2 regions of the Lysinibacillus sp. K60 genome follow, and region 2 is predicted to be linked to the other one. Evidence: riboswitches for the same ligand, from Rfam matches in the RefSeq annotation. Region 2 holds a riboswitch; the other holds the start of a gene.
What was found. Region 2 has a riboswitch for S-adenosylmethionine ahead of HCH28_RS15095 (cyclase family protein). Riboswitches for the same ligand answer to the same signal wherever they lie in the genome.
Positions count from the first base shown of each region.

Region 1 (3,459 bases), on a different contig from region 2:
CAACTACCCACTCAATTTTTTGCAGCACTCGTACAAAAAGTAAACTTGGCTCTAGAAGAAGGGCGTGATGTCATTAACCTTGGGCAAGGAAATCCCGATCAGCCAACGCCTACTCACATCATTCAAGCATTACAGGAAGCGGCTGAAAATCCTCAAAACCACAAATATTCACCATTTAGAGGTCTCGCTGAATTACGCCAAGCTGCTGCCGACTTTTATCAACGTGAATATCAGGTAGAACTAAATCCAGATACAGAGGTAGCGATTCTCGGTGGAACAAAAATTGGTCTAGTTGAGCTACCTTTAGCAGTGTTAAACCCTGGTGACACGATGCTCTTACCAGACCCTGGCTATCCAGATTACCTATCAGGTGTCGTACTAGGAGATGTCAATTTTGAAGTGATGCCACTTTTTGCCGAAAACGATTTCTTACCTGATTATGATGCATTACCTGATGAAGTGAAAGAAAAGGCAAAGCTTCTTTACTTAAATTACCCGAACAACCCTACAGGAGGTACAGCATCACTTGCGTTTTTTGAAGAGACTGTTCGCTTTGCGAAGGAACACAATATTATCGTATCACATGATTTTGCTTATGGGGCAATAGGATTTGACGGTAATAAACCAGTTAGCTTCCTTCAAGCAAAGGGTGCAAAAGAAGTAGGAGTTGAAATGTATACATTATCGAAAACCTATAATATGGCTGGCTGGCGTATAGGCTTCGCTGTAGGGAATGCCGAGATTATTGCTGCTATTAATCTTATTCAGGATCATCTGTTTTGTAGTCAATTCCCTGCCATTCAACAAGCCGCAGCAGTAGCACTGACAGCTTCCCAACAATGTTCGGATGAACTACGAGCTACTTATGAGCGTCGCCGCAATGTACTCATTGAAGAAGCTCGACGAATTGGCTGGCATGTTACGGCTCCAAAAGGCTCCTTCTTCGCATGGCTTCCTGTACCACTAGGCTATACAAGTGAACAGTTTGCTGATCTTTTGCTCGAAAAAGCTGATATCGCTGTAGCAGCAGGTAATGGCTTCGGTCAATATGGTGAAGGCTATGTACGCGTAGGGTTGCTAGTTAGTGAGGAGCGCTTACGTGAAGCAATCCATAGAATCGAGCAATTACAATTGTTTAATAGATAATGATGAGGGCGTATCCTGTAGCTATCCCTAGCTACAGGATCATTAATATTTTTCAATTTTCCTTGGTTGCCCTAAATCATTTTCTAATGGATAAAATTGAGCATGACCTGTTTCATCATCCCATTTTCGAATATGTTGAATACCTTGTACCTCTGCCAACACGATGTCAGCAGTAATAACAGGGTTTCCCCCTTTTATTAAATGCCCACCCGATACAACACCCCATTGATCGCTCATAGAGCCATGGAAATGTGTCTCATATCCCCCATCTCGTTTACACACCACACCTGAACCTTGAATAAATTCTAATGGTCCCTCTTTTTCCATCACATCACTAAAACGAACTTGAATTTGAGCTGTTGCATCTGGCACTAAATAAACAAAGCTACTTTTTTGAAAGCTGCCAATACAGCTTACAATTGTGGCTGACTCTATATTATTCTCTTCGCAAAGCGCTTCAATCCCTTCAATGATATCTGTTCCCGTTAGAAAACGAGCACTAATAACCTTACCAAATGAACCTATACCATAATTAACTCTTACAGACATTGTTATCCCTCTTTTGCGTCGAAATATTATAATTATATAAAAAATTTAAAAATTATTTATTGACTTACTATACCCTATAAATTATATTAGTTCTATCGGAATTACAAAAAAATATTATAAATCTCTTATCAAGAGTAGCTGAGGGACTGGCCCTATGAAGCTCGGCAACCTCCTTTTTTAAAGGAAGGTGCTAAATCCTGCAAACGAACTTCGTTTGATAGATAAGAGAGGACATCTTTTCATGAGCCTCTCTTAATTTGTAAGAGAGTTTTTTTATTTTCAAAAAACCGATAAAAACAATCTTGGAGGTATTTTCATGAAAAAGAAAAATAAATTTTTAGTAGGTTTAGCAAGTCTAACATTAGTAGCAGCTTTAGCAGGCTGTGGCTCTAAAGAAGATAGTAAAAGCCAAGCTGAAGGAATTGATGAAAAGAAAATCGTTGTAGGCGTCACTTCTGGTCCACACGAACAAATTGCAGAAGTAGCCGCTAAAGTAGCAAAAGAAAACGGGCTAGAAGTAGAGCTAAAATCATTTTCTGACTATGTTTTACCTAATACATCCTTAGCTGAAGGTGATCTTGATGCGAACAGCTATCAACACGAGCCTTTCCTGGATACATTTAATAAAGATCATGATACAGATTTAGTACCAGTGGGCAAAACGATTTTAAATCCAATGGGTATCTACTCTGAAAAATATAAATCCTTTGATGACATTCCTGACGGTGCAACGTTTGGCTTACCAAATGACCCAACGAATGGAGCGCGTGCCCTCTTTGTTTTACAGGAAGCTGGCTATATTCAGTTAAAAGATGGCGCAGACTTAACAGCCTCGATTCGTGATGTAGAAGAAAACAAAAAGAATTTAAAATTCATTGAATTAGAGGCAGCTCAAATTCCTAAACAACTTAGTGAAGTAGACGTAGCAGCTATTAATACAAACTTTGCATTAGAAGCTGGTATTAACCCTAAAGATGACTCTATTTTATTGGAATCTACTGATTCTCCATACGTGAACTATATTGTTGTACGTGCTGAAAATGAAAATGATCCAACAATTAAAAAGTTCGTTGAGGCTTACCAATCTGATGAAGTACGTCAATTCATCGAAGAAGAATTCAAAGGTTCAGTAATCCCTAGTTGGTAATACATTCAGGAAGCTTCTATAAAGCCGAAGAATCTGTCGAAATTCCTCTATAGGAAAACGAGCAGATTCTTGCTTTTTAGAAGGTGGAGAAAGGAGCAAACAGTCGCATGATTCAATTACAAAATATCTCAAAAGAATTCAAGTCGAAAAAAGGCATCATAAAAGCTGTGGATGGCATCAATCTTCACGTAAAAAAGGGACAAATTCATGGTGTAATCGGCTATAGTGGTGCTGGTAAAAGTACACTCATTCGTTGCGTTAATCTACTCGAACGTCCTACAGCAGGAAAAGTAGTGATAGACAATGTAGACATTACGACCCTTTCTCTTCAAGAATTACGTCAAACACGCCAAAAAATCGGGATGATCTTCCAGCACTTTAATCTATTAAAAACAGCAACAGTTTACAATAATATTGCAGTTCCCTTAAAGCTTCTAGGCTATAAAGAGGCAGAAGTAAAAAAACGAGTAGCTAAGTATGCTGAAATTGTCGGTTTAACAGATAAACTAGATAGTTACCCAAATCAACTTTCAGGTGGTCAAAAACAGCGTGTGGCTATTGCACGTGCCTTAGCACAGGAACCAGAGATTTTACTTAGTGACGAAGCAACAAGTGCA
Region 1 covers NZ_JAASJR010000001.1:144,201-147,659, reverse strand. Annotated here, with positions in the region: gene HCH28_RS00665 (pyridoxal phosphate-dependent aminotransferase) at 1-1,146, shown strand, start outside; gene HCH28_RS00660 (PPC domain-containing DNA-binding protein) at 1,189-1,695, opposite strand; SAM riboswitch class I at 1,818-1,923, shown strand; gene HCH28_RS00655 (MetQ/NlpA family ABC transporter substrate-binding protein) at 2,012-2,842, shown strand; gene HCH28_RS00650 (methionine ABC transporter ATP-binding protein) at 2,950-3,459, shown strand, end outside.
Region 1: linked by a shared signal. The riboswitch ahead of HCH28_RS00655 (MetQ/NlpA family ABC transporter substrate-binding protein) and the one ahead of HCH28_RS15095 (cyclase family protein) in region 2 are both predicted to bind S-adenosylmethionine.

Region 2 (3,459 bases):
TTATGGCACATCACGTGCAGTCTCTAATTGAACATTACGGATACTTTGGGATTATCGTGATTCTAATTGGAGGTATTGTTGGGGTGCCACTTCCTGATGAGGTGTTTCTAACTTATGTAGGCTATAGTGTTTACCGAGAAAGTCTTGAACACATTCCTGCTTTGGTCAGTGCAATGATTGGTGCGGTTGGAGGCATTACCTTAAGCTACTATATTGGTTATCGTTTTGGCTTACCGTTATTGCAGAAATATGGCCCTAGAATTCATATTACAGAGCAAAAAATTGACTTTACGAAAAAGATGTTTACAAAAATAGGACCTACCCTATTATTAATTGGCTATTTTATTCCAGGGGTACGCCATTTGACAGCATATATTGCGGCTATTAATAATTATCCTTATAGAAAGTTTGCGCTTTTTGCCTATATAGGGGCATTTATCTGGACGTTCACATTTATATCATTAGGAAAGATGCTTGGAGAGAAATGGCGATTTGTTGGATACTATTTAACTCATTATAGTATCTATCTTATCCTTTTATTTATTGTAGGGATGCTCATTGCTTACTTTTTATTCAAAAAAAGAAATGGACAAACATAAAAGTCGGTATACGCTATACCGACTTTTATGTTATGGCAAAATAGCAAATGAGCGCACAGGGAAGCCAGATGCTTTTTCTGGCTTAGGTACGATATTGAAGATGATAGCACCTTTCGCAGGTAGCTTGTCTAAATTAGTCATTAGCTCAATTTGATAGGTGTCTTGGTCAAGCACAAAATATTCGCCCTCTAGCTTGCCATTTTTACGAAAATCAGCAGCAGAGTCCGTATCGAATGTTTCATGACCAATTGCGCTTACCTTACGTTTTGTTAGTAAAAACTGTAAAGCTTCTAAACCCCAGCCAGGGATATGGTTATGTCCATCTGCATCCTTATTACTGAAAGCCTCTTTATCTGGCCAGCGCTTACTCCAATCTGTACGTAATGCAACAAATGTTCCTGCTTCAATTTCTCCATGCTTGTCCTCAAAATTAAGAATATCTTCTACACTTAATGTAAAATCATGGTTGCTCGCAGCCTCTTGTGATTTATCAATAACAACAAGGGGGAGAACAAGCTCTTTTAGTTCTAATTCTTCTAAGTAGCGAGTATCTCGCACAAAATGAATGGGTGGGTCGATATGTGTGCCATATTGACCAGGGAACGTGAATTGTTGAGCGAAGAAACCATCCTTATGAGAAAATAATGTTTCAAATTTAGCGTCCTCAAACATAAAAAAATGTGGTGAATTAGGGCCGAAAGTATGTGTTAAGTCAACCCACTGTTTCGATTTTAATAATTCCAATGCTTGCAAAAGTTCATTAGATATCGATTTCCCTGCTTTCTGTAAAAAATAGTGGTAAATAAAAAAGGAGTCCCCTAATAGAAGAGGACTCCTGCTTGAAACAACGGTAGTTCTTCTTCTCATCTTCAAGGCTGATCATTTTGCCAATTGGAATTAGCACCATACTGTTAGCTGGTTGCTGAGACTTCATCGGGCCAATCCCTCCGTCTCTCTTGATAAGAAAAGTAATATAAGAATTTTCAGAAATAACAATACAAACACTTTAGCATAGTTTTTTATAGTTTACAAGTTCACTAGGAATTTTCACCAATTCAAATTTAAGGTGACGCCACAACAATCATTATCAATAAGACGTATTATAAAACTGTCTGGTGTATAGTTTGTTTCAAATTTCACCGTAATGCCTGTTGATGTGATTAATTTTTCAACCTCTGTTTTATTTGAAAGTTGAGCAGCATTCATTAAATCATGTGCGAATTGTTGGGAGCTATCTATTTTATCCGTAAGTAATTGGGCTTGCTGCATCATCGCCTTCATCCGTGATGCTGAAGCTTTTAATTTGTGTGTATCGACAGGTGGAAAAGGATTATTGGTCGGCATTGCTAGGTGTTGCGAAAAGGGTCTAATGGCAAAATGATTAGCGATAGGCGATGTTGGATAATGATAGGGATGCACAAAATACGGATAAGGATTGTAATACAAGGTCATTCCTCCTATCCTATAACTGATAACTTATCTTATGTAGCCAAACGGCTTTCGGTGTTATTAGCAGTGCAATGTTTGTCCTAAACATTTAAAAAGGAAGCTAAAGTAAGCTTCCTTTTAGCCAAGTACATTCAAGACATCATCAATTTTTTTACTATGTGATAAAATGCCATAATTCATCCATGTTAAAAAGTCTACTTCATAGATACAGTTGCTTTTAACGGCAGCTAGGTTTTTCCAAGTAGGAGTTTTTAAAATAGCACGTTCCTCATTTTCATAAATGGAATGTTGTTTATCAAAGGTAATAAATAAATGATCAGCATCTAATTGCAACAATTGAGCAAATGTCAGTTGAACTTTACGTTGATTGTGCGGAATACTCCATACTAGTGAATGTGGCATTAAACCTAAGTCACGATATAAAATGGGGCCCGTATAGCCACATTCAGGGCCCGCGTATAGAGTAATGCCAATGGCTGAAATACGGAGAAATGCCACACTTTGCCCATAAACAGATTTGCTAAGAATTCCTTTTGCTTGTTGTACTTTATCTTCATATTGTAGGATTACGTCTTGCATCAAAGAGGTTTTTCCTGTTAGATCTGCAATTTTAAATAAAGTAGATTGCCAATTCTCTCCGGGGTGTGAGAGGTGGCAGACGGGGGCTACCTCATCTAAATGATGAAAGGATTCCCAACGCTCTATACCAGAATCTAGCATAATTAAAGTTGGCTTATAGTAAAGGAGTCGATCTATTTCTCTATTTTGTACATCGATATCTGGCACTTCCTGTAGACCTAAATAGTCTTGTTTTCCCCATTTTGAATGACTGAATTGAGCAATTGGCGTAATCCCAAGGGCAACAAAGAAATCTTCTAAGAATGGTGCAAATACACGTAGATGGCTGCCTTGATTTCTTCGATATTGTCCTGGAGAGATGCCGACATGTTCTTTAAAACGACGATTGAAATAATACTCATTATTAAATCCGACAGATTGGCTAATTTCAAATACTCGATCATTTGTTGTCATTAATAGTTGCTTAGCTTTTTCAATACGAATGTTAGTTAAATAGTGAAGAGGAATTTGTCCCGTAATATCTTTAAAAATACGCGTATAATTCCATCTTGGTACGTCAGCGAGCTGTGCTAGCTGTTCAACCGTCCACTCCTTTTCATAATGTTTATGTAAATGGTTAATGGATTGTTCAACAGATTGGCGATCATTTTTTTGCATCTGCTTGGGTATGGTTTGATGTAAGAGCAATAACATCAGTTCTTGAAAGTGCACATGCTGTTCAAAAATCGTGTGTTCATCCTCCGCTAACCGGTTCTGATAGATGACTTCTAGCAGTCTATGACATTGTGAAAAGGGGAGAAGATGTCGTTCGCTGATACTTGTAAAATGGCTA
Region 2 covers NZ_JAASJR010000006.1:209,649-213,107, reverse strand. Annotated here, with positions in the region: gene HCH28_RS15100 (DedA family protein) at 3-599, shown strand; gene HCH28_RS15095 (cyclase family protein) at 630-1,367, opposite strand; SAM riboswitch class I at 1,460-1,565, opposite strand; gene HCH28_RS15090 (YuzC family spore coat inner layer protein) at 1,647-2,051, opposite strand; gene HCH28_RS15085 (helix-turn-helix domain-containing protein) at 2,166-3,459, opposite strand, start outside.